2 linked regions of the Prosthecobacter debontii genome follow. The protein of the gene in region 1 binds, or shares a complex with, the protein of each later gene. Links are inferred from orthologs where the notes say so. Each region holds a gene or a part of one and is shown on either strand. Other genes may lie near its edges. The genes, in order: tig and rpsG.

What was found.
Region 2: the proteins of tig (region 1) and rpsG are in contact, whole or in part, in a crystal structure (PDB 3GTY), measured with the Thermotoga maritima proteins. The link is inferred for Prosthecobacter debontii from one-to-one orthologs. Residues at the interface, in WP_004081061.1 of Thermotoga maritima: Glu122, Val124, Val129, Leu130, Tyr133, Glu188, Gly259, Ile262, Tyr263, Glu266, Ser270, Glu273, Gln274, Glu277, Arg308, Gln311, Ile312, Ser315, Tyr316, Glu325, Arg329, Arg336, Leu363, Phe366, Trp367, Arg373, Leu377, Arg381, Leu384, Glu387; in WP_004081843.1 of Thermotoga maritima: Lys34, Lys52, Lys55, Glu59, Arg62, Gln63, Glu66, Asn67, Lys69, Val71, Arg95, Ala109, Lys110, Lys111, Gly112, Arg113, Pro114, Glu117, Glu121, Ile124, Ala125, Tyr127, Asn128, Asn129, Thr130, Gly131, Lys135, Asp139, Arg142, Met143.

The regions. Positions count from the first base shown.
Region 1 is NZ_FUYE01000002.1:428,862-444,741, reverse strand. Bases 13,052-15,880 are described here. They hold tig (trigger factor), read right to left. Parts: upstream 15,234-15,880; coding sequence 13,869-15,233; downstream 13,052-13,868. Other genes in these bases: B5D61_RS04170 (exo-alpha-sialidase), read right to left, coding at 15,374-15,880; B5D61_RS04180 (SDR family oxidoreductase), read right to left, coding at 13,052-13,789. Also shown: B5D61_RS04225 (AAA family ATPase), read left to right, coding at 1-457; B5D61_RS04220 (DUF58 domain-containing protein), read left to right, coding at 474-1,373; B5D61_RS04215 (vWA domain-containing protein), read left to right, coding at 1,370-3,469; B5D61_RS04210 (hypothetical protein), read left to right, coding at 3,800-7,549; B5D61_RS04205 (glutamine amidotransferase), read left to right, coding at 7,585-9,954; B5D61_RS04200 (hypothetical protein), read left to right, coding at 9,951-10,904; B5D61_RS04195 (patatin-like phospholipase family protein), read right to left, coding at 10,915-11,751; B5D61_RS04190 (lysylphosphatidylglycerol synthase transmembrane domain-containing protein), read right to left, coding at 11,748-12,752; B5D61_RS04185 (phosphopantetheine-binding protein), read right to left, coding at 12,767-13,021. UniProt on the Bacillus subtilis protein: Involved in protein export. Acts as a chaperone by maintaining the newly synthesized protein in an open conformation. Functions as a peptidyl-prolyl cis-trans isomerase.
Region 2 is NZ_FUYE01000020.1:21,660-37,424, reverse strand. What follows is about bases 13,052-15,765. They hold rpsG (30S ribosomal protein S7), read left to right. Parts: upstream 13,052-14,028; coding sequence 14,029-14,502; downstream 14,503-15,765. Other genes in these bases: fusA (elongation factor G), read left to right, coding at 14,555-15,765; rpsL (30S ribosomal protein S12), read left to right, coding at 13,567-13,977; B5D61_RS21910 (Fur family transcriptional regulator), read left to right, coding at 13,052-13,107. Outside these bases: B5D61_RS21930 (WD40 repeat domain-containing serine/threonine protein kinase), read left to right, coding at 1-299; B5D61_RS21925 (hypothetical protein), read left to right, coding at 368-5,818; B5D61_RS21920 (fibronectin type III domain-containing protein), read left to right, coding at 5,856-9,131; B5D61_RS21915 (chitobiase/beta-hexosaminidase C-terminal domain-containing protein), read left to right, coding at 9,128-12,562; more of B5D61_RS21910, read left to right, coding at 12,703-13,051.

The sequences.
Region 1 (15,880 bases):
CATGCTGAATATCGTGATCGACTATCTCAGTGAAGATGATGAAGTGGCCGTGGTGACACGCACCACCAGCGGCAGGTCGGAGACGATTCAGCAACTCTTTCATGGACCGCAGCTTCAGGCCTTTCATCAACTGGTGAAAAAAGTGCCGGTGGCTGAAGATGTGGCGCGGTATGCCGTCCGACTGGCCGCTTCTTCGCGTCCTGGACGACCCGGAGTGCCGGACTTCGTCAATGAGTGGGTCAGTTGGGGGGCAGGAACGCGTGCCTCTCAATGTCTCGTTCTCGGCGGGAAAACCCGTGCACTCCTGCATGGACGTGCACATGTGACTCTGGAGGATATTCGGGCGATGGCTCAACCTGTTTTGCGACATCGTATTCTGATCAACTATCGAGCCGAGGCCGAAGGTGTAACGGTGGGCAAGGTGATCGAGAAGCTCCTTGAAGGAGTGATGAAATAATTCTGAACTTACAGTTATGCCTGCTTCACTCGACGCTGCCGCTTTGGCTCGCATCCGCTCTCTGGAGCTGCGGGCGAAAGTCATCGTCGAGGGGCTTTGGAAGGGCATGCATCGGAGTCCTTACCATGGCTTTTCGGTCGAGTTCAGCGAATACCGCGCTTATGTGCAGGGGGATGATCCTCGGGCGATTGATTGGAAAGTTCTGGCTCGTAGTGATCGCACCTTCATCAAGAAGTTTGAAGACGAAACCAATCTGAGATGTCAGCTCGTGGTGGATCACAGCCGATCCATGAAATTTGGTTCAGGGCCGATGACGAAGGCAGACTATGCGGCGACTCTAGCTGCCACGCTGGCTTTATTCCTGATGCAGCAGGGGGATGCTGTCGGTGTCACAACCTTTGGCCCGAGCCTGCAAGAGCATATCCCGGCGAGGAATCGTCCCGGCCACCTCAGGCGCTTGATGCTGGAACTGGAGAAGCCCGCGCCGGCGGGTGCCACAGCGCTGGATCTGAGCGTGAAGCAGTTGGCTGATCTGGTGCGCAAGCGCGGCGTGATTTGCCTCGTGTCTGATATGCTGGCTCCCGTGGAAAAGCTCGAGCGTCAGCTCGGTTTGTTAGGTGCCATGGGGCATGATGTGGTGGTGTTTCATGTCATGGATCGGGCGGAGATTGATTTCCGCTTCGATAAAGCCGCCCACTTCAGAGATTTGGAAACTGGAGCGGAGAGGTTCATTGATCCTTCCGTATCGCGAGAGATTTATCTGAACCGGTTAAACGTGCATCGCGACTTCATCCGGCGAGCCTGCGAGAGGCAGGGGATTGAGTATCATTGGACTCCGACGGACACTTCTTTGGAGCAGGTTCTCTTCGATTTCCTCTCCGTGCGAAATCGTAAGAAAGGAGGGCCTCGCAGATGAGCTGGCTGTTTCCACTCTATTTGTTAGGAGCTGCTGCCATCATTGGGCCGATCTTGATGCATCTGCGGCGTCGCCCTCCGCAGGACCGTATTGAGTTCAGCTCCTTGATGTTTCTGGAAGCACAGACGCCGATGCCCGTGAGCAAGCGACGGCTCGAGCATTGGCTGCTTTTGCTGCTGCGTTGCCTTGCTCTGATTTTGTTGGCCCTGATGTTTGCGCGGCCTCTGTGGCAGGCGGAGGAAACCGCGGCACTGGGGAAGAATGAGGCGATTTATCTCCTGGTTGATCGCAGTGCCTCCATGCGGCGAGCGGATTTATGGACCCAAGCCCGAGAAGAAACCGCCAAACTGGTGGCTGCGGCTAAACCCGGAGACCGCCTGGCCATCGCGACTTTCGATGGCGCTCTTGAGCCACGATGGACCTTCGCTGAGGATCGAGACTCCGCGAGTAACCGATCTGCTGTGGTTTCTCAGAGAATCGGCCAAGTGACCCCGGGCTGGGGCCGAACAGACTTGGGCAAGGCCTTGGTGGAAGCGTCATCGGCATTTGGGAGTGAAGCAGGCATGACCGGTCTGCGTAAGCGGATCGTGGTGCTGACCGATTTTCAAGAAGGCAGTCGGTTAGAGGCTCTGCGCGGGCAAGTTTGGCCAGAAACAGTGGCCGTGACGGTGCGACGTCTTGAGGTGGTGGACCAGGATAATCTCGCGCTTTCACTAGGGGCAACGAGTGAGGCATACGACTCAGCGGAGGAGGATCCATCCCCGCATCCACAACAGGCGAAGATGAATGTGAGAGTGCGTGTGAGCAATGCGCGAGACTCGAAACTCTCGGACTATACCTTAGCTTGGGAGCGAGGCGGCGGTGATCCCCTGAGGGGATATCTTCCTCCTGGGGTGAGCCGCGTCTTGGTGGCTCCACCCGTGTTTGAGGAGAAAAAGGCTTCGGTGCTGAGGCTGAGTGGGGATCGTTGGGATTTTGACAACCGTGTCTTTGTGGCCCCGCCGCAACCTCAACTGGTGGACCTGGTTTTCCTGGGTGATGAGAAGACTCGCGATGAGGCTGCTTCACCTTTGTTTTATCTGAGTCGTGCTTTGCAGCCGACAGCCACGCTGACACCAGAGCTTCAAGTCATCTCGCCTGAGGCAACGGCGCTTCCGGCAACCACCGACATCGTCTTTATCTCGGGTGCGGAGTTAAAAGCTCCCATGCTGCAATCCCTCAGCGCCTTTCTGAAAGCAGGGGGCTTGGTCGTTGCTGTGGTGGATGAACTGATGAAAACAGCCACGCTCGAAAGCCTGTGTCAGGTCAAGGGGATCACGCTGAGTCCGTCGCCATCTGCTCTTCAGTCGGATTACCTGATGCTCGCGGATGTGAAGACGGATCATCCCCTCCTGCGCCCGTTTGCGGATGAGCGGTTACGTGATTTCACCAAACTCAGATTTTGGAAACATCGGTTCGTGGATCTTCAGGGAGAGGCCGTGGAGAAGGTGAAGGTGCTGGCTCGGTTTGATAATCAAGCTCCGGCTTGGCTAACCGTGCCTTCGGGGAAAGGCAGTTTGATTCTCATGACCAGTGGTTGGCACCCGGCGGACAGTCAGTTGGCGTTATCAACCAAGTTCGTTCCTTTGCTCTATGGCTGGTTGGAAGCGGCAGGATTTCGCAACGAAACGTCTCCTTCGTTGTTGGTGGGAGATAGGCTGCCTCTGGATGCTGATATGACCCAGGTGATTGCGCCTGATGGCCAAGTTCTGAGGAGAGAGCCTGGGGCTTCTCTTTGGGCCGAGCAAGTGGGCATCTATGCTCTGCAGGGGCGTGGAGGTCATCAAGTGGCCGTGAATTTACCCCCTGAAGAAAGTCGCGTGGCTCCCTATTCCGAGGACAAGCTGAGGGAACTGGGGGTGAAGCTGGAGGTGATCGCGAGTGACGGAGTGGCTTCGCCCTCGGCGGAAGAAAAAGAGCGCCTGGCAGCTCATGAACAAGAGGGGCGTCAACGCGCTTGGCTCTGGTTGCTGGCGGGGGTGCTCCTGATGCTGGCAGGTGAAACGTGGTTGGCAGGAAGAATCCGAGAAGGGAGGGCGCAGCCAGCGTATTCATGAAAAGGAACCTTCATCGTTCGGTGACGCATGCGGGCCTGTGGCTTGGGCATAGGCACGAGGGTTCTCGTGTTAAACTCAGACTTAGAAAGGGGCCACGCTATGATTGAGCAACAGATCCTTCGAGAAAAGTTGCAGAGCGCGCAGCGCGAGTGGCGGCGAGCGCGAGCCCATCTTTGTTATTTCGGCGTCTATTTGTTGGCATCTGTCGTGTGCTTCGCAATTGCTTGGAACGTCCGCGATTTGCCTTGGATGACGGCGAGCGGTTCTTGGTGGCTGTTATTCGTTCCCGTGATCATCGCAGTGGCACTTGCGTCTTGGGCGTCACGGCCCATGCGTCTCCGAAGACAGGCGGTGCGGCAGTTGGAGCTGCAACACCCTGAGTTAGACGGCCTTTTGGTAACCGCAGAGGGGCTGCTAGAGAAACCGGAGCTGAATGTTTTGGAGCAGCGTGTGATCTCAGCGGCTACGGATCACGGGGCCAGCCATGATTGGTCTGCCACCCTCACACGATCTCGCGGTCGGACGTGGAAGGGGTTGATGTTTTTCGGGCTTTTGCTCTGGGTGAATGCGTTTCTGCTTATGAATCGTCGTTGGGAGCAGGTCCATGTCCAACCTGAGGCCGTGGTCGCCGCCGTCACGGAAACGAAAGAGGTACAACCTGGAGTGGTGACACTCACACCGGGAGATACGGAGATCGAGAGGGGAAGTCGTTTGATCGTGGAGGCCAAATTTGATTCCCAAGTGCCTGTGGATGCGACTTTGGTGGTGACTGAGATGAATGGGGACGAACGCGAACGACTGCCCATGAAACTCACTGTGGATGAACAGGTTTTTGGCGGGTTGATCGCCAGGGTGGATCGAGATGCCCGGTATCATGTCGAGTTCGCTGGCGGTCGTTCTCAGGAGCACCAGATCACCACCTTCATCTATCCTGCCTTGGAAAGAGCAGATGTGAAAATCACGCCACCTCCTTATGCTGGCCTGCCTACCAAAGAGTTAAAAAACACCCTCAAAGTGACCGCTATGGAGGGAAGCGATTTGGCATTCACTTTCAAGACCAACAAACCGGTCAAAGATGCCGAGCTTTTCGGTGAAGATAAAACCATCCTTCCACTCAAAGCCAGCGCAGACGATCCCACGCTTCTGACGGCCAGTCTCAAGGCAGAGAAGACCCAGAAATGGCGGCTTCATCTTGTGGATGCTCAAGAACGAGCGAATAAGAATCCCCCCTGGATCAGTGTGAAGGTGCAGTCGAACCAATTGGCTAAAATCGAGGTCGTGTTCCCCAAGCGCGATATTCAGGTGTCCGCCATTCAAGAGCTGCCTGTGGAGGCTCGAGTTTGGGATGATTTAAGTGTGACGCAGAGTGGCGTGAGTTTTAGCATTGCTGGGCGCAGCAAAGATGTGGTCTTCAAGCACAGTGCCACCCAGCCGGCCAAAAAATTGGAGTTGAAAGAGTTGTTAGATCTCGAGAATGAAAGCGCCGAGCCACGGCAATTGGTGAGTTACCATTTCTGGGCCGAGGACAAGGGGCCGCAGGGGGAAATTCGGCGAGCGATGAGCGATATGTTTTTTGCCGATGTGCGTCACTTTGAAGACATCTTCCGCGAGGCCGAAGCTCCTCCTAGCGAACCAGGTATGCCGGAGAAAAAGACGGACCTGGATAAGCTGGTGGAATTACAGAAGCAGGTGGTGAATGCCACTTGGCGATTGATTCGAGACACCAACGCAGGACGTGCCATGGAGGCGGCATCACCGGATGTGGATGTGGTGCATGAATCTCAAAGCATGGCTCTGGAGCAGACCAAAGAGCTGATGGAAAAAGTCGAGGATGCCGAGATCAAAAACGCACTGACAGAGGCCTGGAAAAGTATGAAGGATGTGTTGGAGCCTCTGGAAATGGCCTCTGCAGAGAAGAAGCGGTCTCCCTTGAATCAAGCACTCACTTTTGAGCAAAGTGCTCTGGAATGGCTGCATCGTGCCCAGAGCCGAGAGCATCGGGTGATGCGGCAAAACCAGCCAAGTCAATCCAGCACAGCTTCCGAAAAAGCCCGTCAAAATCAGATCATGAATCTGGAGCTCAAGCAGGGCGAACAGCGCTATGAGCAGGAGAGGCAAGCTTCTCCCGAACAAACCGCTGAGCAGCAAGAGAACCTCCAAGTGCTGAATCGGCTGAAGGAACTGGCACGGCGTCAGGAAGCCTTGGCGGAGAAGATGAAGGAACTGCAAAAGCAGATCGAAAAAGCCAAAACGGAGGAAGAGAAACAGGAGTTGGAAAACCAACTGCAGCGTCTGCAAGAAGAACAGGAACAGCTGCTGCGGGATGTCGATGAATTGAAAGATCGAATGGAGAGTCCTGAAAACGCCACCAACATGGCCGAGGCGCGTGAACAACTCGAGCAGACGCGTGAACAAGTCATGGATGCAGCGGAGAAGCTCAAGCAGCAGCAACTCGCCGATGCTGCCAATGCCGCGACGCGGGCTCAGAGAGAGCTCGAAGACATGCAAGAGGACTTCAAACAAAAAACAGCCAAACGCTTCAGTGATGAAATGAAGCAAGTGCGCCAACAGGCGCGTGAGATCGCGGAGGCCCAGAAGCAAATCAGTGAATCTTTGGAGAATCAAAAGACACCTCAAGAGAGCGGCGATACGAGCGCGACCCTGGAGAAAATGCTGGATGGCAGCCAAGTCGCACGGCAACTTGAAGAGCAAGGCACTCGGGTGAATGACCTCCTGGAAAACATGCGGCGGATCAGTGAACAGGCTGAAGGTAGCAACCCGCTTCTACATCGTCGTTTATATGAAGCAGTGCGGAATGCTCAGACAGGTGGACTTGAGGAGAACCTCGAGGAAGCTCGGATACAGTCTCGATATGGAAACCGTGCCGACGCTCAGGATGCCGAACGTAAAGCGGCAACGTCGGTGGATGAACTCCAGAAAGGGGTGCAGAAGGCTGCCGAGAGTGTGCTGGGGAGTGAGACGGAAGCTCTCCGTATGGCTCGCAACGAGCTGGATCGATTGATCAAGGAAGTAGAAGCTGAAGCTCAAGGAGGAGCGTCCTCCGACTCATCGCCATCTTCAAAAGAGGGGCAGCCTTCTCCCACCAACCAAACAGCTCAAGCTGAGAAGGGAGAAGCACCAAGCCGTGCAGAGGAAGGAGAACCTAAGATGACGGGGCAGGGGCAAGGCCAAGAAGCCGATCCCAAAACGGCTAATCAGTCACCTTCGCAGGAGGGGCAACCCTCAGGGCGCGGTCAGCCTGCCGGTGACGGCGAGCCACCTCCAAATCAGCAGAGCCAGCCCAACTCCATGGCCCAGAATCCCTCCCAAGCAGGTCAGGGCCAAGAAAAGGGACAAAGCCCTGGACAAGGTTCTGAATCGAAAGGCCAAGAAGGCGATCCGTCTTCTCAAACGGCGCAGAAGGGAAGCCCGGGAAAAGAGGGGTCTCAGACAGGTGGCCAACAAGCGAGTGCCCCAAATGCCTCGGGTCAGGGACAAGGGCAAGGAGCCGAGCAACCCGGCTCACAAGGGCAGAGCCCTGGGGAATCGGGCTCGCCATCCTCCAATCAACCGCAGATGGCTGAAGGTGGTCAGCGTGTCAACGGGGGGCAGCAATCCGGTGGAGGCAATTCCTCCGCTGGGGGAAGGAACTTGAGTGGCGATGATCGTCGCGGCTCAAGATCTGCCTCAATGGGCGGAGGAGGTTTCTTTTTTGATGAAGGAGTGGAGGTCGTGGATCGTGGTCCCTTGACTGGTGAGGGGTATGCGGACTGGTCCGATCGTTTACGGAATGTCGAAGAGCTTTTGGAACAGCCTGAGCTGCGCAATGAAGCGGCCAAGGTGTTAGATAATGCGCGGGCATTGCGGATTGATCACGAGCGTAACAATGAGTCTCCTCAAGCAGAGCATTTAGCCATGCGCATTACGCAGCCGTTGGTGGAGTTGCGGGATCGGGTCGCTGAGGAACTCGCGAAGAAGGGGCCGGAAAATCCTATGGTGCCGGTGGATCGAGATCCTGTCCCACCCGCATTTCGTGATTTGGTGAAACGTTATTATCAGGAGCTCGGCCATGGCAACTGAGGCTGTTATTTTTGAGGCATGAATCTGCGGGCAGCATGAGCTCTACTACCACTCTCATTTTCCAGCACCTTGAGCGTCTTTGGTTAGCTCTGGGGTTGCTTGTGATTGTGCTTGGCGGTGTGGTGTGGAGTTACCGTCGGCATTCATTGCGCGGAGTCGCGCGTTGGGCGGCTCCTTTATGCAAAGCCCTTGTGTGGTTGTTGTTGGCGGCGTGTTTGTTAGATCCTGTATGGTCGCGCAGACAGCCCATGAGTGGTGAGAATGAAGTGATCATCGTAGCGGATAATAGCGCGTCTTTGAACGTGGCGGAGATACCGGAAAGTGCCACGCGAGCGATGCAAATGCGTGAAGCTCTGGGGGCCGATGTTCAGAGTCCTCCGACGTGGTTGGAGGAGTTGGGGAGAATGTTTCGGGTCAAGACTCAAATCGTGGATGAGCGCCTTCAGAGCGTGACTCATTTTTCCAAATTGGATTTTTCGGGCAGCAAGTCGGAACTCCATGGTGCCCTGAGCACGCTTCGAAATGGGGGCACGAATAGCCGAGTTGCAGCCGTTGTGTTGGTTAGTGACGGCATTGCTACCGATGCCGTGAATGAGGTGGATCAGGCTTCGAAAGTGCCTGTATTCCCGGTGCGTGTGGGGAGCCAAAGCCCTCGTCCAGATCTTGCCATTGTGGATTACTCGGTGGCTCAAACGTCCTTTGAAGATACTCCCGTTACCATCACAGCGCAGATTAAGGGCCAGGGATTCGCCGACCAAGAGGTGGCTGTCTGTGTCTTGGATGAGCAGGGGAAGGTCTTGATCACCGAGAAGACTCGGGTGCCTTCAGATGGCGTTGTCCAGGTGGTCCGCTTGAGAGTGCCTGCGGTGAAGCCGGGCGTTTCATTTTATCGATTAGCCGTCATGGCCGGTGACTTGGTCGGCAAACCGGAGTGGAAGAAGCTGTCTCAAGAATCTACCCTGAGGAATAACGAGCGCCACATCGCCGTAGATCGTGGTTCAGGGCCCTATCGAGTGCTGTATATCTCGGGTCGGCCTAACTGGGAGTATAAATTTATGCGGCGTGCTTTGCTGGGTGATGACGAGATTCAGCTGCCTTCCTTGATTCGTATTGCCAAACGCGAACCTAAGTTCGAATGGCGTGGTCGGACGGGAGAAACGAGCAATCCCTTGTTTCGCGGTTTTGGTCAGCAGGCTGAAGCTCAGCGCTATGATCAGCCGGTCTTGATTCGTCTGGGAACCCGAGATGCGAAGGAACTGAGTGACGGATTTCCCAAGTCCCCCGAAACCTTGTTCGGAGAGTATCGAGCCATCGTGGTGGATGACCTCGAGGCCTCGTTCTTCACGCAAGAACAGATGAATTTGATCGAGCGATTCGTCAGTGAAAGAGGCGGGGCTCTGCTGATGCTGGGCGGTCAGGAATCCTATCAGGCTGGGGGTTACGACCACACCCCACTTGGTAGGATGCTGCCTGTGTATCTGGATCGTGTCAGCCAAGCGCCTGCGTTATCCAATGGTCGGTTCAATCTGACGCGTGAGGGATGGTTGGAGCCTTGGACACGCTTGCGTGCAAGCCGTGAGCAGGACGAGCAGCGGCTGGCTCAAATGCCCGGGTTTCAAGCCGTGAATCAAGTCTTTTCCATCAAGCCTGGAGCCAGTGTTTTGGCGACGGTGAGTAGTGATGAACAAGAGTCATTACCCGCTTTAACGGCGCAGCGCTTTGGGGAGGGAAGAGTGGCGGCGCTTACGTTAGGAGACATGTGGCGCTGGGGCATGCGTGATGAAGCGGCGAGTAAAGATCTAGAGCGTGCGTGGCGGCAGATGATGCGGTGGCTGGTGGTGGATGTGCCGGATCGTATTCAGTTGGTAGTGAGCTCGCTCGATGGTCGAGTGAAGCTGGAGACGCGTGTTCGTGACGAAGCTTTTCGTCCACTCGACGATGCGATGGTGAAAATCGAAGTGACGGGTCCAGAGGGGAAAAAATCATCGCTTTTTGCTGAACCTAGCTTACAAGAGGCGGGGCTTTTTGAGGCAGAGTTCTTTTCTCAGGTACCCGGTCCATATCGGGTTGAAGCCACCGTGGAAACGATGGCGACCGATGAGGGCCGTGGTTCTCCCATGATCATCGGACAGAAGGTCACGGGGTGGGCCCATGATCCAGTCGCGAAGGAGTTTGTCTCGCTGGAACCCCAAGTGGATTGGATGAAACAGCTGGCGGAGGAGAGCGGGGGGCAGGTGCTTGATCTCAATCAACTGAAGCAGCTTCCCGAGTTGCTCAACAACATCCGAGTGCCAGTGGAGGAAACCGTTACGGAACCCTTATGGCATGCACCTTGGATATTTGCTCTGATCTTAGGACTGCTCGGTGCAGAGTGGTGGATGCGAAGGAAAGGAGGTTTGGCATGAAGTCGAGTTGGTATTTGCTCCTCTGTTTTCTGACACTGGGAGTGCTGGCGGTGTCGGCAGAACAAACCTCGCCGAGTTCATCTCGTGAGGTGAATGTGTTGTTGGTGGTTGGCGCAGCCGGAACTGAGCAGTACGGCAAGCTTTTTGAGAGGCAGGTGACTGCTTGGGAAGAGGCCTGTTCGAAAGCTGGGCTTCCTATTCAGATCATCGGCCGAGGGAAGCCGGACGATGATGCCGCTCAGTTGGAGGCCGCATTAAGTCAGGCATCCTCTCAATCCACAGGTCAGTTCTGGCTGGTGATGATTGGTCATGGCACCTTTGATGGTCGCGAGGCCAAGTTTAATCTGCGTGGTCCGGATGTGACGGCACGCCAGATCAGCGATTGGTTACGGCATATGAAGAGGGAACTGGTGCTGATCCAGACAGCCTCAGCCAGTGGTGGATTCATTGCTTCGCTAACAGGGAAGAATCGCATCGTGGTGACAGCGACGAAAAGTGCGGATGAGATCTTTTACACGCGTTTTGGTGAGTACTTCGCACCTGCCATCGCGGGCCTAGCGGAGGCGGATTTGGATCATGACAAACAAGTGTCGGTCCTTGAGGCCTTCTTGTTTGCCAGCAAGAAGACGAGTGAGTTCTATGAAGCTGAAGGACGTTTAGCCACGGAGCACGCCCTACTGGAGGACAACGGGGATGGAGTCGGCACTCGCTTTGAGGTTTTTCAGGGGGTCGAAGCTACGGATCCCCAAGCGGATGGTCGGCGAGCGGCCCAAGTCGCCTTAGTGCTGAGTGAAGAAGAGCAAAAACTCACGGAGGCTCAGAGGCATCAGCGAGATGTTTTAGAAAGGGAATTGGATGCCCTGAAAAGTCGTCGGGCTGATCTAGGGGAGGACCGTTATTATGCCGATCTGGAAACCCTGATGCGCAAGTTGGCCGAGGTCTATCGGTAGCCCCTGAGGGTCAGATCAAGTCACGCAACTGGGTATCAAAGAGCTGTTGGGCCTGGGCCTCTCCTGCCGCAAAGTAAGAGGGCATCTCACGCCCAGAAAAGGTGCTGGGCCGGTTGTGCACGGTGGTCAGGACAATCGTCTTTTTGCCATGCATGGCGGCCAGTTTCACACGGTAGTCATGAAGCTGCTCGCTGGCGCATTGATGGGCCTTGGAGGCGAGGTGGAGAAAATTGAAGGGGAAAAGTTTGGGAGCGGGAGCTTCGTGATGAGTCACCCGATGCATGATGATGAGATCAATGTCGTCTTCCTCAAGCCAGGGGTCGATCGGGGCCTCATGGGCGACTCCTCCATCGAAACAGTGCATATTCTCATGGAAACGCGGCGCGAAGATGGTGGGGATACAGCAACTGGCGATCATGATCTGAGCCAGAGGACCTTGCGTAATGAAATGCGTTTTGGACGTTTCGAGATCGGAAACGGCGGCCATATAACGGGGCTGTTTCAGATCCTGGATTTGGATATTCCCTAAAACTCGAGTGAGGTAAGCGACTGCGCCATCGGTATTGAACGCTCCCACCGCGCGGTTGCTGAAACTGTTCACGATATAGTGGGTGAACCACGGGGTCCGACGCACGAAGGAGCGCCGAAAGGTGTGGGCGAGAACGGTTTGCCGAATCTGCTCAGGGCTGAGGCCTGCTGCATAGAGACCTGAAGCCACCGCTCCCGAAGAAGATCCTGCGACGGCCACAGGACGGACACCGAGTTCATGCAACCGCGTGATGAAGCCGGCGTGGGTGGCATAACCCAGGAAGGAGGAACCGAGAGAGATGGCGATGCGTGGTTTCAAGCCTCGGGGGGAGAGATGGGGTTCGTTGACTCAGCAGGTGCGGTGCCACGGATGAAAAGGAGACCTCCTAGAAGTCCCCAGATGACCGTCATCAGCCAACCTGCAAGCGAGGCTGAAACGGCCGTGGCCTCAGGAAGACCCGTCATGGCATGCACCAAGGTCTCAAAAGTCTTTTCCCGCACGCCGAGTCCAGAGACGGATAAGGGCAGACCTGCGGCAGTATCGACGATTGGCATGGCCGCCATCACCTCAAGGAGGGGGGCCTGACCACCGACCGCAAAAATGCCGCAGTAAAAAGAAAGGAACTGCGTGGCGAAAATGAAGACGGAGAGGACGACAGCGATGAGCGAGCAGCCCCAGGCGCGGCGGATGGCATCGCATGCCTGGGCGAAACTTTTCAAAGGAGGCCAACCAAGCATCCAAGGCCATTGGCGTTCTCCCCAGTTGTAAAGCCTCGGCGTGAAAGAGATCGCAGAGAGAAAAATGCCCACCATGGAGCCACCGACGAACCAACTGAATCCTTTCACGATAGCCCGGACTTCCGGGCCGTAACTGTCTAATTGGTTTCTGAAAGCGTAGCCGCAGCTCAGGAACAAAATCGCGAGGCCGAAAAGGCCCAGCATGTGATCCAACATGACGGAAACCATGATGGGCAGGCGGCGAGAACCGGGCCGCTTCATCAGAGCGAGCACTTTATAAGCGTCCCCACCCACGGCTCCCAAAGAAGTGATGTTGAAGAAGTTACTGATGACCGTGATGCGGAGTACTTCTCCCCCTGACACGGGATGTTCCTGGCCGATGAGCAGCACCTGCCAGCGGAGGGCATGAAACCAAGTGGATAACCCCACGAGAACCAGCCCTGCCAAAGTCCAACCCCAGTTGGTAATCATGGCCTGCAGGTGCGGTAGGATGGCCACCGTGAAGCGGTGCTCGCGGAAGATCATCCACAGCAGCACTGTGGTGATGGCGACTTTGACCAGGATAAACAGGGCCTTCTTCATGCGCCCGGAGTCAATCAGGCCAAGCCCGCTTCTTCAATAGCCTTGGCGATGCTGTCCACGCTGTGGAGAATCTCACGGGCCTTGGTTTGGTCGGTGATCTTGAGTTTGAAATGCTTTTCGATGGCCACTACGAGCTGGAGGGCATCCACGCTATCAAGCCCAATGCCATTGGGACCAAAGAGAGGGGCGTCATCAGCGATTTCATCCACACTGACTTCCAGCATAAGCTCGCTGGCCATGACTTCTTTGATGCGTTGGCGTAGGTTCATTCGTGAGAGAGCGGGGTAAGTAAGCAGGTTTTAGACAAGTGCGCCGTCAAGTTTTAGAGACGCGCCAGTCATATAGCTCGCCTCAGGGCTGGCAAGAAAGAAAACGACGGCAGCGATTTCCTCGGGCCGGGCAAAACGTCGCATCGGGGTCTCGCGTTTGACGGCCTTGATCTGTTCGTCACTCCATCCCGCAGGTAGGGCACCTTCAATGTGACCTGGGCAAATGGCGTTAACGGTGATGCCGAGGCGAGCACTTTCCTTCGCCAAGCTCTGCGTTAGGCCGAGCACGCCAGCTTTGGCAGCGGCGTAATTGGTTTGTCCCGCAGGGGAGTGCAGGGCGCTCAGGGAAGCGATATTGATGATCCGGCCCCAGCGCTGGCGCATCATGGGTTGGAGTGCCGCTTGGCACCCAAGGAAGACCGCGTTCAGGTTAGCATTCAGGACACCTGACCACTGCTCCTGAGTCATTGTCGCCAGGAGGGCATCATCATGATAACCGGCGTTATTGATCAGGACTGAGAGAGACCCCGCAGTGGATTCAATCTGAGAAAGAGCCTCTGCCCATGAGTCAGCAAGCGTGATTTCGAGCGGGCAGAGAAAGGCGCGACCAGGATAGGCGGCCGCCAGAGCCTCCGCCTTGTCCCGACGTTCCCTCACACCCAGAAAGACTTGGCAAGCAGGATCGCGATCCAGGAAATACTGGGCAGTGGCATTTCCGAGCACGCCATTGGCTCCAGTGATGAGGATGCGGCGGGGATCTGCGGGCATGGAAATCTGAGAGGGATGCGAAAACAGCGTCGGATGGCCGACGCTGTTTCGTCTTTGATCAAGGATTTGGCTGCATCAATTAAGCAGCAGCAGGGGCAGGGGAGTGCGTATCGCAGTGCTCAGGCTCTGGATCGGTTTCTTCCACCTGGGCGTTGTCCTTCAGGAATTGAAGGGCGCTTTCGAGAAGGAGATCGTCGCGCATGCGCTCGATCATGCCGTTCTTCTGGGCTTCGCTCATGAATTTCTTCACAGGCTTTTTCTGGCGGGCGGCCATGTTAGCCAAGGCGTAGGTCAGTTGTTCATCGCTGATGCTGAGGCCTTCTTTCTTCGCCACTTGCTCCAGGATGAAGCTGACTTTGACGCTCTGCTTGGCCTGATTGGTGGCATTGCTCAGGATTTCATCCTGCTGCTTCACCAACTCGTCTTGGGAGATGCCCTGCTGCATGGCGCGCATGGCGATGTCGTTCGTGCGGCGCTGAGCCTCGCGATTGACGATTTCCTGAGGAAGGTCGAACTCCACTTTCTCGAAGATGTGGGCGATGACTTGGTTGCTCTTGGCGCTTTCGCGAGCCTGTTCACGGCGGCGGCGGACGGCTTCTTTGACTTCTTCGCGCAATGTTTCTTCGGTCATGTCTCCACCACCGATTTTCTGGATGAAGTCCGCATCGAGTGCAGGCACGACCTTGTCTTTCACACCCTTGCAGGTCACGGCGAGTTCGAGGGTCTTACCGCGCAGAGCTTCGAACTGGAAGTCTTCTGGGAGAGCAATGGAAAGGGTGCGCTGCTCGTCTTTGGAAATGCCCACGAGGCCTGCATAGAAACCTGGGAGGAAGTCTTCCTCGGTGTCCAAGAGGAACCAGTTTTCTTCGATTTGCTTCAGGTGCTCAGGGGCTTCCGGCATGGCTTCGGCCAGAGGCTGACCTTCCAGAGTCGAGGTGAAACCCAGGACGACGGCGTCGCCATTGGCAGCAGGGCGCTCCACATCGGAGAAGGTGGCATAGCGCTCGCGCAGGTGGAGGATGTCGTGATCCACATCGGCATCAGACACTTCGATGCGTGGAAGCTTCACCGGGATGCCTTTGTAGTCAGGCAGCTCGAATTTCGGAGCCAAGCTCATTTCAGCGCTGAAGCTGAAGCTCTTGTCGGTGTCGTGATGGATTTTATCGGTCACGGACAGGATGTTCAGGACTTCCAGGCCCTCATTCTTGATGGCGGTGCGGAGACCGTCGTTGATGAGCTGCTTTTCAAGTTCGCTCTGGATGTCGTCGCCGAAGCGCTTGATGACCGCTGCGGCGGGGGCTTTGCCTGGACGGAAGCCTGGCAGGCGCACTTGGCTGGCGAAATAGGACGTGATGGCGGAGCGCTGTTTAGCGACTTCTTCGGCTGGCACGCGGATGTGCGCGACAGCGCGGCAGTTAGGCTGGTGTTCGACGTTGATGTTCATGGCTTGAAAGACGAGGCTCGAAAAGTCCTGTCCGACATGGCGGCTGGCAAAGCGCCCAGGCCGGAGGGGCGCGAAGGCTAGAGCAAGTTGGTCGTTTTGACAACCCTGGAACGAATGTTGTTAGAATCCGCCCGCCCCGGCTAGTCCCCCAGCCCGTGTTTCACGATGAAATTCAGCATCTTTTCAGACTCGAAAAAGCCAGGATCGAACTCGTGACCCTTGCCGGGAACAATGACCAATTCCATCGCTCCACCGAGAGCTTTGTATTTTTCAGCTAAGGCTGCGCTATTGGCTTCAATGGGCACCACCTTGTCCGCATCCCCATGGATGTGTAGAATGGGGATGTGAGCCGCGGCGATGGGGGCCAGTCTTTCGATGGGGGTATGCTGGGAAATTTGCGCGTTCAGTTGTTCCTGTGTGAGGCCATAAGATGGAGCTGCGCGCTCTAGGCCGGGATAGCTGCGGATGTCACAGACGGTGTAGATCCCGGCAATGCAATTGACCCACTCGGGATGATCGGCGGCCAGATTGTAGTGATTCAGCCCGCCGCGACTCTGTGCGATAAGGCCCACTTGAGGTGCGAGTTTGTATTTTTCGCGTAAATGATGGTAAAAGGTGGCGAATTGCTCCCGGCTCTTGGGATTGGC
Region 2 (15,765 bases), on another replicon or contig:
TGGATTTTTCGGCCAATGGCCGGAAAGCATTGGCCGTGGAAAAGACGGGAGAAGTGTCTGTCTGGAGCCTTCCTCCTTCAGAAGGACTCCCATTGCCAGAATGCTTTTTGCGTTTTGCGGAGGGATTTGGCCGCTGGAGATTGACCTCAGAGAATGTCTTGCAGGTGATGTCGTATCAAGTGTTCGATGAAGCCCGCCGAGAAGTTTTGGCTTTGCCTGATGATCCCACCAATCCTCAAATCGCCTGGATGAAATGGTTGGCTGCCGATCCTGACGAACGTGCGGAACGGCCTGAGTGATTTTTTCTCGCTCGGTTGTAACGAATTGAAGGGAATGCGGTGGAAGGAAGCAGCGAGCCCTGCTTTCTATGACTTTCCCCCGGTCTTCTTACTTTCGATTCATCGCCCTTTGCTGCCTCATTCTTGGCAGCTCTGTGTCAGCCATTGGCCAGACCATCAACAGCATCCAAGTTCTCAATCGTGGAAACGAGGCGAGCAGCACTTACTTGATCGCGGCTGATAGCGTGGATGGCGATGCCAATACCAATCGTCACTATGTGACATGTTCCAGTAGCGTGACCTTTCCATCGGCGGGCACTTATCGTTTGCGGTATCAGTTGATCGATTCCTCGGGAGATGTTTTGACGGAAGTCTTCAAAGCCCTTGGGAGCGTCAGTGCAGGCGCCACGATCAATGACTCCTCAGACATTACGAGTTTTCCTTCGCGGATTGGCCCGTATGAGCGGACACGGTTGAAAGTCGAGGTCGCGCGTCGAGAGGCAACGGGTTCACCGCCTCCGTTTGACTTTGCTTGGTTCCCTCAGGCCAGCCAAACCGAAGCCACCGGGCGCGCCTATTATCACTTTCCCAGCGTGACGACGGGAGATCCAGAGCGCAATGTCATTGCCCAAATGACGGGTGCCACTTTAGCCGTGCGTCGTTACCTCGTCGATAGTGTGAGCGGAAACGAATACATCCACGCAGCGGCCGGGTTTCGCCTGCTTCGTTATGATGCGTGGGATAGCATCGTCAGTGTAGCGACCAACATCGCGGTGACTTTGAAGCTGGAACTGCGGCGCGTGTCCGATGATGGGGTGATACAGGTGCTCAACGATCAGGGAAACGCAGCGGATTTTACGGAGCGCCCTTTCACAGTTTCGATCTCGCCATGGGTATCCCAGAGCGGCATCAAGGTGCCTGTCACCGTCACGGCCTCGGATGTGGACCTGCTTGATCTGAGGCTGGACCCTGCCGAGTGGCTGGATTTTGATGAGCAGTATTATGTGAAGGTAACGGTCCTGCATGAGGAGGTTTTAGGACAACCGAAAGTCACCGGAAACGCTTGGGATACGTCGGATGCCCAGTTTTTCCATTTCACGGGCAAGCTGATATTCGGTGCGATCAATACTCAGTTCACAGCTTTGAATGGCTCCATCACGACGGTGAATGTGGCCGAGCCTCGACTCAACGTTCCCGTAGCTCAAGACGCAGGTGGGATCAGTGGGACGGAACTATGGACCTTTGGCACGGGACAAAACTTGGAGGTTCTGCTCAAGCCGGGAGGAGACGCGGTTTTCAAGGGAATGTCCGTAGAGGTGAGTGGTCCGACGGGAGAGCCAAATCTGCTCAATGGAGTCCAATACAGCTTTGAGAATCTGGTTTTGACTCAAAGCGGATTGGTGGGCAACGTTTCGGCCTGGATGCCTGTGGGCAGTGGATACAGCAGCACTTTGACGGAGAATCGGCTGCAAAATAAGCTAGGGCCTGTGGGGAGTGTGGCGCTCAACCAAAGCCTCGCACCCACCTCGTCGGTGGCCTTTTCAGGAAGTCCCAAGTTTTTCGTTCATGAAGAGACCAAGCCTTTTAAGACCGAGGCTTCAGTCATCACGTGGAGCCCAAGCCTGGGGCGTTTCACGCTGAATGCGACAGCGGTGCACTCCCTGAGGCGGCCTCTGGTGGATGCCATGGAAACCATTCCAGGTTTGGCCAATGAGTTCAAGACCAAAGCCTCCAACGATGCCTATTGGAATGAAGTCGCCACGATCAATACGACACCCTATCTCCAGGCCAGTGTGACCGGGGCTGCTCAGTTGCATGCGACCGTCAATCTGTTGCCTAACCGATTTTTCTCCACGCACTTTCCCAAGAACACCAGCATCAATTGGACCTCGGGTGTCGTGCAGATTCAGGGGGACTCCATCAATTCAGCCAACAGTAGCTTGGAAGGTGTTGCTGGCGTGACCGTGCCTTATGGGCGGCATTGCACGGAGGTGGTGGACGAGTGTCCAGGTGGGGAGAAGAGTTTTTACTACTATCGCATTAATCCTGATAGCAGTCGCCTGCGTTTCACCCCTGATGGAGGATTGCATGGGAGTGGGGCCACCGCTTTCTCACACCTGATCAGTTGGGGTGTTCTCAATGAAGAATCTCCGGCGGCTCATGAAGCGGTGACGCCCTTTCAACGCGGTAGTTTCTTGATGAGCGGTCATTTCTTGCCGACCACCCTTTTGCCCTTCGGTAGCGGTTTAACCCCCGCCTACATTCATCTGCGCGGCGTGGACCCCGCCAATCTAACCCAATCCGAATTGCCCGGGTCGGCGGCCTATGTGACAGGGACAGGCGATTATGCAGGTATGAATCTCAGGGCTCCAAGCTCGGATGCCGCGTGCTCGTTTCGCAGTCGCTTGGGAGGCAGTTTGTCAGACGCCTATGAGCTCACTTCCAACAGCAAGTTTTACCTTCGTTATGGCGGTGTGAGCGGCGTGCAGCAGGCTCTGGGGGGGCTGTCTTCGGCTACGGGATTGTTGATGGGATATCCGGTGGTGTTTGACACCTTCGGTCTGAGTTGGCTGAGCAATGAAAACATCCTTTCTCGCACCGATGGCTCACTTCTGGTTCCAGAGCCTTCGGATTTCACCCTGGCTTTTGATGATCTGACCTTCACTTGTTTAGGGGCACCTTCCATCGGGGGAATGGCAGGGGGCAGCTTGACGGAAGACTTGGATTACTGGCAGGCACCCTTCACCGCCTTCGGCCTGGAGTTTAAGCATGAGGGCATTTGTGATCCGTCGGCAGGGTTTCTAACCGTGGCTATGAGGTTGGCGGCCAAAAATATTTCGCAGCCCTTGACCGGTGTTTTGGGATTCCGCCAGAATGGCCAGGTCATTCGTCCGGCAGATCATCTGGCTGACATCACCTCAGAGTTACCGCTGCCTGCGGTGTTCCGGGTGGATGGTCCGAAGCGGACTTCCGAATCTCCAGCGGAGTCTTATGCATTCACGCCAACGAGGTGGGCTTATCTCAACCACGAAGCTGCGGATAGTCGTCCACCGGATGTCGATCGCGTCGGCTTTTGGAATCTGGTGGGCCGTATGGATGTGCCTTTCTTTGAGGATTTGAAAGTGCATGCGCATACGAGCGCCAATCCCGCCGAACCCTTGGCGAGTCTGCATGTGACGGGTGGATGGGGAGAAATGTTTACCGACCGGGACTTTGACGCTGCTCATGTGGGTTTCACCGGCAGCAGTCCGGCGAGTTATCGGAGCAGTGAAGCTCATCGCACCCATGCACATCAGCTCTGGTTAGGTCTCCTTGATTTCAACTACCCGCTGCAATGGAACAGCGCTAGACGCACCTTCAAATCTCCTTCGACCGTGCCTGCGGATCTTCTCATCATGGAGGCTCAGCATCGGGTGGATTATCTCAGTCCTGATCAGACTGAGATATCTTTCGGAGTCGAATACACGGGCCTACCCCGCATCAGCATCAGCAATGCCTTGACCAATCTGGTGGATGAAAATGTGGGGGTGGCGAGCAGCCTAGCCCGTTCTGCTGGAGATCAAGTTTTGGCAGGCATTGAAGGCGGAGTGGATGGTTTTGCAGACCTGTTAACGGATCGACTGGACGCGATGCTGGCGGAGACGGTGGCGGGAGTCGTCAATCCAGGCTTGGAGGTGTTTTTTGTTCACGTTAAGGCCGCTGCGGGAGAGGCGGTGGCGGCCCAACAAGATGTGCGTCAAGCCGTTAAGGATGTGGTGGATACTTACCTGAGACCCTCCCGGGAGGCGGCGGATCGGGAGCAGGTCAGTCAGATCGAGGGACCACCTCTGGTGCCGATCTCAACCCATCTCGCGTCCTGGGTAGGTGACCTGGATACACAGGCGGGTCTCGTGCCCTCATTAAATTTACGCTTGTCAGGGATCGAGACCTCGCTCTTCGCCTTCGCTGGAGATGCGGATGATCTTGAGAATCCACTCCCGAACGCCGGTGTTCTGGGGCGTGATGCTTTCGGAAGCCGTGCGGTGTTGGATGCTCTGGTGCAGAACCTCGTGACGGATTTGGCCCCTCAGTATGTTAATGTGATCCAGTCCGCGCCCCGTTTTACCTTCATCCAAGAGGCGGAAGGCGCGCTATCCCAGATTCAGGCTTCCTTTCTGGATATTCGAGAGGCCATCTCGGCCTTGAGAAAGCAACTCGATTTTGAACTGCCCAATCACGGGTTCTTGGACCAACTGACGGACTTACAGACGCAGCTTGATATTGACCTGCAAGGTTTGGTCTTGGAGGCGCTCGCCGATGCCGTGCAGGCTTATTTGGACGAGGTGTTGAATGAGGCCACAAGCACCTTCCCAACAGAAGCGGAGATGAACGCTTACCTGGATCGCTTGAGGGAAGATATCGAAAGTCGAGTCCGACGGGAGTTGCTGACTCGGCTGATGGCTACCCCTGCGATACGGGGGGTGCAGGAAGCCTTGCGGGCGAAACTGCAGGTGGTGCATCTCGCTTATCGAGAAGCGGTGGATGCGGCCTTTGACGAGGTGAATCAGATCATCCGCAAGGCGTTGACCGGGGCGCTGTCGGGCCTGGACGATACTCTCAATGGTTATGCCAAGGGGTTGGGGGATGTGATCCAAGCAGGACGCATCACAGGCCATGCCCATATTCAGGGCGAAGCCTTGCGAGAACTGCGGCTAGATGCACGGCTGCAACTCGGCATCCCCGATGAGACGCCGCTCAGATTCGATGGGTATGCTCGCTTTCAGCAGTTGGACAGTGTGGGGCCGGGAGGTTGCCCTGATATGGGAGGGCCATCGCCTGTCTCGGCGGGAGAAGTCACACTGGGTGCTCGTAACACCTCTTTAGAATGGCTCAGCCCGGGCGTGCAGGCAGACGTGGAGGCAACGGTGGGTTTCTATGCTCCTCAGGGCGTGCCTCTGCCCATCAGTGTTGGCGGACGTTTTGAGACGGTCGGCAGTATGGGGTTTGGCGGTGCGGAGGTCACGGATGTGAAAGGGACGGTGAAAATCGGCATGGCACCGGGGCAGAACGGTTTGGTGCTGGGAGAAAATTACGTCGGGCTTGCAGGGGCGGTGCGTTTGTCCGGCTCGGGGCTGGAAGGGTGTATTTTCTTGGGACGCGCTTGCACGCTGGAACCGATCCTCTTTCTCAATCCGCAACTGGGGAACGTGCTGGGCAGCGGAGGTTTCACAGGTGGATACGTCTTTGGTGCGGGCCGACTGCCGATCGTGGACTTTGGCTGCTTGTTGAATCTTTCGGCAGGGATTGGCGCGGGCGTCTTTTATGCCGCGGAAGGCCCGACTTGGGGGGGCGAAATGCAGATGAGTGCCAGCGGTGAGGCGCTTTGTGTGATCAGCGTCCGAGGGGATGTCAATTTGATCGGCGTGAAGCGGGGGGATGATTTTCGGTTCTCGGGTCAAGGCCGCATCAAGGGCAAGATCGGTGTGTGTCCCTTCTGCAAGCGGTTTAACAAAACGGTTCGCTTCACCTATCAGGGCGGCTCTTGGGACGCGGATTATTGATCTCGATGTGGAGGCTCAGATTTTAACTTTTTAGCTCATGAAGGTTGTTCTTTGTTTTTTGGTTTTGAGTTTCTCCTGGGTGTTACCCTGGATGGCATCGGCTCAGCTCCCGGATGATGTGGGTTTCATCTCCATGGTGGGCACCACGACTCAGGTGGAAGGGCAGTCCTGGGCCTATTTGCTCTGGCAGTCCACCGAAGACAGCTTGGCTGAGGGAAGCCGATTGGCGCTGTATCGTCGGGATACCCCGGCTGGATTGTTTCAGCGATTGGCCGTAACGGCGGATCAAGGTGATGAACGCACCCTCCAGGCCTTGATCCCCAGAGCTGTGCGTCTGGGTCAGGATGTGGAGGCCCTAAACAGCAGTCTGCGGCGGATGTTTCAGGATCTCGTGCCCAGCGAGGAGGTGTCTCTCGCCGCACGGCTGTCCGCGGTCATTCGAGGAACGCGCGGCGATACGGAGCGGCGCACCTCTCTGGCCTTCGTAGCCCGCAGTCACCCTCTGGTTGCCATGGCCTTAGGCCAGGCGTTGCCAGACCGTCTTCCCGCTCCAGGGAGCTACACGTATGAACTGCGTGAGTTTGACTCCGCGGTTCAGGAGGATATTCGAGTCTTGGGACGAGTCACGGTGGATACTTCTGCTGCGATCCGTTTGCCCGCCCCTGGGCGTCCTTATGTGATGCTCTTGCCGGATGCCCGAAAACAAGAAGGCCATCTTTCAGTCCATCTGCGTTGGGCCACGCCTAACTCCTTGCGTGAACTGGCTCTGAAACATTCCGGGTATCGCGTCTATCGGGTGACGCGTGCTTATGCGGAGAACGGTGCCCGCAAGTGGCAAAACACACCTCCGAGTGCCGATACCTTGCTGACGGCGGCTCATACGGTGCCTGACCAAGTGCACCAAGTGAATGCAGCGCCGATTTATCCCGATCAACTCATGGATGAGGGAGTTGGGGCGACAGGGGCTGAGAATCCGGGGGATCAGACCACCTACTTTTTTACGGATGACAATGATCGCTTCGATCCGGGTGGAGAGCCCCTGCCCAACGGAGCCCAGTATTATTACTTCGTCACGGCGTTAGACATCCTGTTGCGAGATGGCCAGGTTTCTCCAGGTAGGCTCACGACGATTTGTGATCGCATGAGACCCCCGGCTCCCGTCCAGGTTCGGGTGGTTCCTGAGGTGAATTATGTGAATGGCGAAAGCATTCAGCAATTGCTGGTGCGTTGGGCACCCGTCCAGGATGCAGATAGCAGTGTGTCCGCGTATCACGTCTATCGCTGGAGCAGTCTCGAGGAGATGCAGGAGAAGGGGAATCAGCCTGAAATGAATCGTGTAGCCATCATTCCTCATGATCCAGAAGCGAGGGAATACCGTTATCTGGATGCAGGCCATGGAGCGCCTCGTTTTCCTCCGCTTGAGGGTCAGCCCGACATCTCGGGGACGGGATTCATTTACACGGTGCGGGCGCTTGATTCCGGAGCCTGCGGGGCCAACGCCTCACCCCACAGCGCTCCTTCTCGAGGCGTGATTCGCGATCCTGAAGGCCCGGCAGCACCTATCGGGCAGGTAGTGATTCAGTGTCATCAACCTGTGGTGGAGTTTACCTCAGCGTCGCTGAAACCTGAAACCGGACTGACGGAGAATGCTTATCATCTGGAATTGGTGTGCGTGACTCCCTTTCAAGAGACCTTTGAATGGACGGAGTTTCGTTTCGGCGATGGGTTCACTTACGTGGCCAGCCCCGTGGGGCGTGTGTATTTCGGAGATCGCGGCACCGAGTCCCAGATCGCTCGGTTGCTGCTTTCACGGGAGGCTTGGCCCAACCAGATCTACTGTCGGGCTGCCCTGCGAGGTGGGCGCACCAGTGACTGGGTGCAGGCGACCGTTTCGGCTCCCTCCAAAGCCCGAGATCAGCGACTTCAGATCCTTTTTACGGCTTCACTCAACAGCACGCCGGCCATCGCTGGCGGGGCCTGTGGCAGCACCCATTTGACGACTCAGCCGGGAACGGATGACGTGTCTCCGATTTGTATGTCGGTGATGCCGGCACCTAGCACACGAGAGCTAAAGATCTATCGGCAGGTGGATGACGGGCCGCTGACCTTGGTTTCGGTTCAAGAAGTGACGCCCGGCACACCGGTGCAGTGGTGTGATGGAGAGCTCCCCGTGACCCCGGCTGACAATCAGTATTTTGTCCAAGGCTTCGATGAAAATGGTCAGCCGAGTGAGCTGGTTCGTGCAGGGGGGGAAATTCATACCGGTTCATCAGCCGCTTTGCCGGTGCCCATGTTGCTCCCTCCTGAGCACCTGGCGAATAACAAGGCACGCCTGAGTTGGTCATGTGCCTCTTATGGTGTGGAGCGTTTTGAGCTTTGGATTGCCAAGAAGCAAGGGGTACCGAACACGGGTTGGAGTGGCAGCCTGCTCAGTGACAATCTGGCCCTCATTCGTCCGACGCGGAATCCTTCGTCTCCTAGCCAGGACTTTGGCGTCTATCAGACAGGGCTCGTGGGTGGACTTGCGACCCTCCAAGACGGGGCGGTCTTCTATGTGGATGTCCCAGTTCAGACACTCCTGACTTATCACGTCTTGGTCCGTGCTGTGGATCGAGGCCGTTTTGGGGATCGCTTGGCCGGTGGTTTCTCCAACATGCAGGTCTTTCAGTGGAATGCGTCGGAGGTTAATCCAGGGATCCAGGTGCCTTGGCCTGCGCGAGATTTGCCCGACGCTGTGGCCGCGACGACGTTTCATCCGCGCATCAGGGCCGTGTATCTCCCGAAGTTGATTACCAATGGAGATTGGCAGGGAGTGGGGATTCGGATCGGTGAATACGATTATGTGGGAGGTAATAGCACCTTGATCAAAGTGGGAAATCCAGGGCCTACGGGGTTGCCCCAATATGCGCTCAAAGATCACATCGATCCAAAGACCATGCTGTTTCGGCGGGTCTCGGCCGCCGCCAACAGCGAGCGTGAGGACGAATTGCTCCCTTGTGTGCTTTACCGAATGCAGACGAGTTCGGCGGTGAGTTTGCTCCCCATCTCGGCGGATACGGCCCAGGCGTCTCCTCTGATGGAAGTCATCGCCCACACGCAAGAGACGGCGAATGCGGACAATGTGACTCAGATCCACGATCCTTTTATCAATATTCAGGTCAGCGGCATCCCTGGCGGAATTCATGGGGAGATCTTTTGGCTCGATCGAAACCCGGTCATCGCCGGGGCCTCCTACACCTACATGCTGGTCCGCTACGCCAAGAACGGAGAGATCGCCGAGATCCTGACCACCAACGCTGTCCAAATCCCATGAAGAACGTGAACTGGAACTTCCTACGGTGGATCTTATTAGCTCTCAGCCTGAGCGGTGGGGGGCAGGGGGCGGAGTTTGTCCACGAATCTCCGAGCGGCTTTACGACAGCCGGAGATGTCAATGGCGATGGACGCTCAGATGCCGTGCTGGTGGATCGCGTGAGTGGTGTTGTGACCGTGGGGATTCAGCAGGCCGATGGCAGCCTCATTTTCCGCCCACCTGTAGCGTCTGGAATTCCTGAAGTTTCCAGCATGGCGATGGGCCGCTTTCAATCGGCAGATCAAGACACCCTCGCACTCACGGCTCCCTTGGCGAATCGGGTGGAGGTGATTTCTCTCCAGGCAGAGGATCTGCTGCCTTTTCAGGCGCAGTATCCTCTGGCGGAACCGCAGTTCCTGGCTGCGTTTGGCGAAGGTGCGTTCGACGATATCGCTTTTGCGGGTGGCTCCATGGGGACGAAGTCTCTCGGTCTCATGGCGAATCTGCAGAACGGGAAATTCACCCCGACGGTGAGCTCGGTCACATCAGCCACGCTGAGCGGCTGGAATCCGGTGACGTTTTCTCGGACGGGGACGGTGAGGCTTGCTTATTTCGAGCAGGCCGTGTCTGCCATCCTTCGTGTTCACACATTACCCGCAGGAGACTATTCCGATCCTCTTTCCGTGAGTGATTTGCGTGCTGATTCGCGGCTCGCTTATGGTCAGTTCGACTCAGCTCAGAGTGACTTTTTCATCTATGTCCCTGGTCACGAGAAGGTGGACGTCTTGAGTGTGGCGGCGAACGAGAAGAGCTTTCTGCCGGGGCAAACAGCCGTCTTTGACGCACCAGTGACGCAGATGCTGCGGCTGAAAGGCGAGGCCGAGGAAGCGGATCAGATGTTGATTCTCTCTGCCGATGGGTCGGCAGGAATCTATGACTTCAGCCGCGCCGGAGGCTTCATTTTGGAGAAAGCACTGGATCTCACCGGAGATCCTGGGGCAGCCCAGACCGCTGTCGTTTTGGCTGACGGTTCCTTTGCTCTGCTGACCGGGCGTGGTGCCGATGGGGGACCTGTGGCTTATCGTCTGTATCGTCGAGGGCCTGAGGGCTACTTCGCCCATTCGGGGGGAACGCTACCACGACTCGGGCAGGGGAGTGCCATGTGGGGAAATGTGTTCTTCTTCAATGGGGTGCCTTTTCTGGAGGAAAACCCACGCTTGGTGGGGCAATGGAGCGTGGGGGATTGGTCCTCGGCGATGATTTTTGGAGCCACTCCGCGAGCCGATGGAGAATCCTTTGTGAGCAGCACGCTGGGGCTAGGCAGTCGTTTTACCCGCCAATTCAATCCCAAACCCATGGGGGCTATGGGGGCCCTGGCTAACCAATACCGCGATGATATTTCCCTGGCTCGGCTGGACCGAACCCCTCGGGTGTTGGGGGAAGTCTCCTCCGGCGTTGGTATTTCACCGAGCGGGGGAGTCTTCAGTGAAGCTGTGCTGGTGAGCCTGACCGCAGCGCAGCCCGGTGCTTCCCTGCATGTGCGGCGGACGGGATCAGTCGACTTTGAGCCCTATGGGGCTCCATTCTATCTGTTTCGGGAAACAACGGTGGAAGCCTATGCCAAACTGACCACAGGAGAGCGCACGCCCGTGACAAGAGTGGTGTTTCATTTCAACCAACCTCCCGAAAAGCAGGATGCGGATGGCGATGGCGTGCCGGACTTTGTCGAAGTGGCCCGGAACCTGGATCCCACCGGTGGAGCTGATTCGGATGGAGATGGATACAGTGATCTCGAGGAGCTTTTAGCAGGCACCTTGCTCAATGATCCAGAGAGTTTTCCGAATGAAGAAAGGGCTAACACCGCTGCTAAGTTAAATCTCGCCATTCAGCCGCTGCCGTGGGATGGCGGGTCTAACCATGAGGTTTACGCGAGCGTGGGGCTTGCTGTGGAGTGTCATGAAGTGGACGGAGCTTTGTTAGGTGCCGGCACGGCGGACAAGCCTTTGGATCAGCCGGTCGCGGTCTTTTCTGCTCAGCCCGCAGAGGCGCAGCAGCGTTTGTTAGTCGTTAGCACACCGCTGCATTATTCCCTGCGCAGTGATGGGGAAGGGGAGCGGCGTGGCAGGGAGTTGATCGGGCTGATCGAGGTGCCTCCGGCAGTGCCGATCGAAGTCGCCTACCAATACCAAGATGGAACGCTCGGAACCGAGGTGCAGAGCTGGATTACTGCAGCACAGGCTGCTTACCGCTCAGCCAGTCCGCCTCTGGTGATCAAGGCGGTGGGGGTGGATGAGACCCTGGCTTTTCTGCTCATGGAAGCACGCCTTGCGGATCTGTTGCAGTTCCGTGGGTTAGGCGGCTCGACGACGGGTTTCAGCCTAACTCCTTTTCGTGAGCATGAGTATCGGGATCCCTTTTTCCCTTCCACGGTGTCCAGTGCGGAACTGCGCAGCTTAGAACGTGCCGTGGGTGACCCGCAGTTTTCCACAGCGGTCCGCTTGCATGATCTGCTGAGACATTATGAGACGGTGGTGCGCAATGATGCCATGGATCCAGCCGTCGAACTGCTGAAGCGTCTCGCCCGTGAGGTTTACCGAGTGAGTAGCCAGCACCATGATGAAGAGCCTGGCCTGCTCAAACCACCTTTGGACGTGCTGCGGCAGTTTGTGCGTTTCATCAATCTCGACCAAGAATATGCCAACCGCGTCAATCTGACGGAGGCTGAACTGCAGCAGATTTATCCCATCCTCTACCCGCTTCGCTTTGATTCACCGGTGAGATCGCACGTGACTCTGACCCTCCAGATCCCAGAAGAAACGCCCCTGGACGGGCTGACCTATGCGGCGTCCGTGCCTGAGGGCGAGTTGTATGTGCTCATGGATGCCAGAGGACGTCCGTTTGAGCTCCCCGGGCATTTTCGGGTGACCCCAGGGAGCCAGTTTTCCATCACCGCTTACGATGATCTGCCCAGTGTCGGTGGAAAATCGGCCCTGGAAGTGCTTTCTTTGAGCCTAACAACCCTTCCTCTTCCGAGTTCCACCGATGCCGACGGCAATTTGTTACCCGATGAATGGGAGTTGCTGTTTTTTGGACGCATGGGGCTCAATGCCTCTCTGTCCATGGATGGCAGCGGCTACAGCTTGCTCCAGGAATTCCTGGCTGGCACAGATCCCACCGATGCCCAGAGCAGCCCTACGGGTGAAATTGCGACTTTCCGTTTCGGGCCTGTTTCCCAGGAGCGACAGCCTGACGGCAGTTTCGTGATTGAGTTTGCGTGGACCAATACGCTCTCAGGAGCCTTCGAGTTCGTCGTTCAAAGTTCTGCGGACTTGGTTCACTTCTCTCCCTGTGATGCAGAGATTCAGAGTCTAGGGGAGAATCGCTATCGAGCGATGGTTCCCGCCTCAGCAGATCCGCGTGCCTACTACCGGGTGGGTGTACGTCTGCCATAGGATCAGAATCCTATTTAGTCGGTGAAAGCGTCTTTGCATTGCCTGAGATTTCGGCGAAATAAGCCGCTGTGAGTAAGCACCACCACCACCATCATGAAGGCTGTTTCCGGCCAGAGCCTGAAAAGCTCCTCAAAGAGGCGATGGAACGTGCCCGCGGTGCTGGCCTACGGCGGACAAAAGCTCTCGAAGATGTCTTGAGCATCCTCATCCATGCCTGCCAACCCCTGACTCTGGCTGACATCGCCGAATCAGAGGAGCTGGATAGCGGGGCCGATAAGGCCACGGTCTATCGTCTTTTGATGAAATTGGAGGAGCGTTCCTTGATCCGGCGATTGGGCCTGCATGACCGCGCCGCCTACTACACGATCATTTTACCTGGTGAACACAGTGATTACCTGATTTGTAATGACTGCGGGCGGATAGAGAAGCTGGATATCTCCTGTCCGGTCGAGGCATTGGAGAAACAAATCGCCAAGAAGTCAGGCTTTAAAAAGCTCTATCATGAGCTCGAGTTCTTCGGTCAATGCCCGGAATGCGCTCAGTAAGTCGGCTGCAAAAAGCTGGTAATGAGCGGTTTACGCGGGTTCTGCAGAGGCATTGACTTGAGTGACACTCGACGGTTTGCAATGCCAAGTCCCATCGGTGGTCAGGCCTAACACGATCTATGGTATGTAGTCTAACCAGGATTGCGACGCGATCTAGCCGCCAAGAAAAGTGCCCGGAAAGCCGCATTTACTTAGCATAACTTAGACAATGAACTGTGAAAAAGTGCAAAAACAGTCAAAAAACATCTTGCTAAGATGAGGATCCATCGCAAAGTGCGCGCTCCCCGGCCCAGACGCTCCTCGTGAGTGTCGGCTAAACGATTCACGAGAGTGAGTCTTTCGCTATCGGAGCAGTGAACCGGAAAAACACTGTGCTAATCCCTGACAATAGGGGTGAGGCACTGTCTCTTCTGATTCCCGCCTGATTTGGCCATTAAGGAACGGAAAACTTTTCAGACCATGCCCACCATCAATCAACTCGTCAGACACGGCCGCAAAGATAAAGCGGTGAAGTCGAAGTCGCCTGCGCTTGAAAGCTGCCCGCAGCGTCGCGGCGTTTGCCTTCAGGTCATGACCCGCACGCCTAAAAAGCCAAACTCGGCTTTGCGTAAGGTTGCCAAAGTTCGTCTGACGAATGGTTACGAAGTCATTGCCTACATCGGCGGTGAAGGTCACAACCTCCAGGAGCACAGCATTGTGTTGGTTCGTGGTGGTCGTGTAAAAGACTTGCCGGGTGTGCGTTACCACATCGTCCGCGGAACTCTGGACTGCCTTGGAGTTGATAAGCGTCGCCGTGGTCGTTCTAAGTATGGTGCTAAGCGTCCGAAGAAGGGTGCTGCCGCCGCTGCTCCTGCCAAAGGCAAGAAGTAAGCCTCAGTTAAACTGAATCTCTGTTAATTACACACACGCCCCTTTACCGTTATGGCCCGCAGAAAACGAGTTTACGACAAGCCGGTTCACAAGGACTCTCGCTATGATAGCCAACTTGTGGCTCACCTGATCGCTCGCGTGATGCAGAGTGGTAAGAAGTCCCTCGCTGAGCGCATTGTTTACGCTGCTATCGAGCAGTTGAATGAAAAGTCTGACTCCATCGACCCGCTTGAGCTCTTTAATCGTGCGATCGATAATGCGAAGCCGAAGGTTGAGGTGAAGGCCCGCCGCGTGGGTGGTGCTACTTACCAGGTTCCTCTGGAAGTGAATACGGCTCGTTCCGAGTCTCTGGCGATGCGCTGGATCGTTGGTTATGCTCGTGGTCGCAAGGGTGTTCCAATGCACCGCGCTCTTGCTAACGAGCTCAAAGAAGCTTCCACGGGTCAGGGTTCCTCTGTCCGTAAGCGTGACGATGTGCATAAGCAGGCTCAGGCCAACCGCGCTTTCGCTCACTTCCGCTTCTAATCTGGCGCTTTTCACATCACGCTGAATCGTTCACACCACACTTTTTTGTCCCATGTCGAACCCTAATTCCCCTAGCCGCGAATATCCTCTGGAGCGCACCCGTAACATCGGGATCTGTGCCCACATCGACGCGGGCAAGACGACTCTGACTGAGCGTATCCTGTTCTACACAGGGATGATTCACAAGATCGGTGAGGTGCACGATGGTGCTGCCACCACCGACTGGATGGAGCAGGAAAAAGAGCGTGGTATCACCATCACCTCCGCCGCTGTGACGGCTCGCTGGAAGCAGCTTAAGGAAGAGGGAATCTTCAAGCTTCGTGAGCTGGAAGACATGCGGGTGAACATCATTGACACTCCTGGACACGTGGACTTCACCGCTGAAGTGGAACGTTCCCTTCGTGTTCTTGATGGCGCGATCTTCGTTCTTTGCGGTGTGGCAGGTGTGCAGCCGCAGTCTGAAACCGTTTATCGCCAGGCTGAGAAATACAGTGTTCCTCGTATCGCCTTCGTGAATAAGATGGACCGCACAGGTGCCAACTTCGAAAACGTGGTGAAAGACGTTCGTGAAAAGCTGGGTGCCAATGCCTGGCCGATCCTGATTCCAATCGGCGCTGAAGACAACCTCTCCGGCCAGATCGACGTGGTGAACCAGAAGGCGATCATCTATTCTGATGATGACCGTTTCGGCTCTACCTACAAAGTGCGCGAACTTGAGGGTGCTGAAATCGCTAAGGCTAAAGAAGCCTACGATGGTCTCCTTGATCAGGTCTGCAGCCATGACGAAGAGTTGGGCATGATGTTCCTTGAGGAAATGCCAATCGGCGTGAAGGAACTGAAGGAAGGTCTTCGTCGCTGTGTGATCGCTAATAAGATCATCCCAATGGCCGGTGGTTCTGCCTTCAAGAACAAAGGTGTTCAGTATCTGATCGACGCCGTCATCGACTATCTCCCAGGACCCCTTGACATTGAGCCTCAGAAAGGTCACGTCATTGATGAGCCTGAAAACGAAGTTGAGGCCATCCCAGATGACAACGGCAAGTTCATTGCCCTTGGTTTCAAGCTCTGGTCCGACAAATTCGGTCGCTTGGTGTTCTTCCGTGTCTATTCCGGTTGCGTCAAGAAGGGTGACACCATCTACAACCCCCGCACACGTAAGTCTGAGCGCGTGGGCCGCTTGATTCAGATTCAAGCCTCCGTCCATAAGGACATCGAAGTCTGCTACTCAGGTGATATCGCCGCCCTCGTGGGTGTGAAAGACGT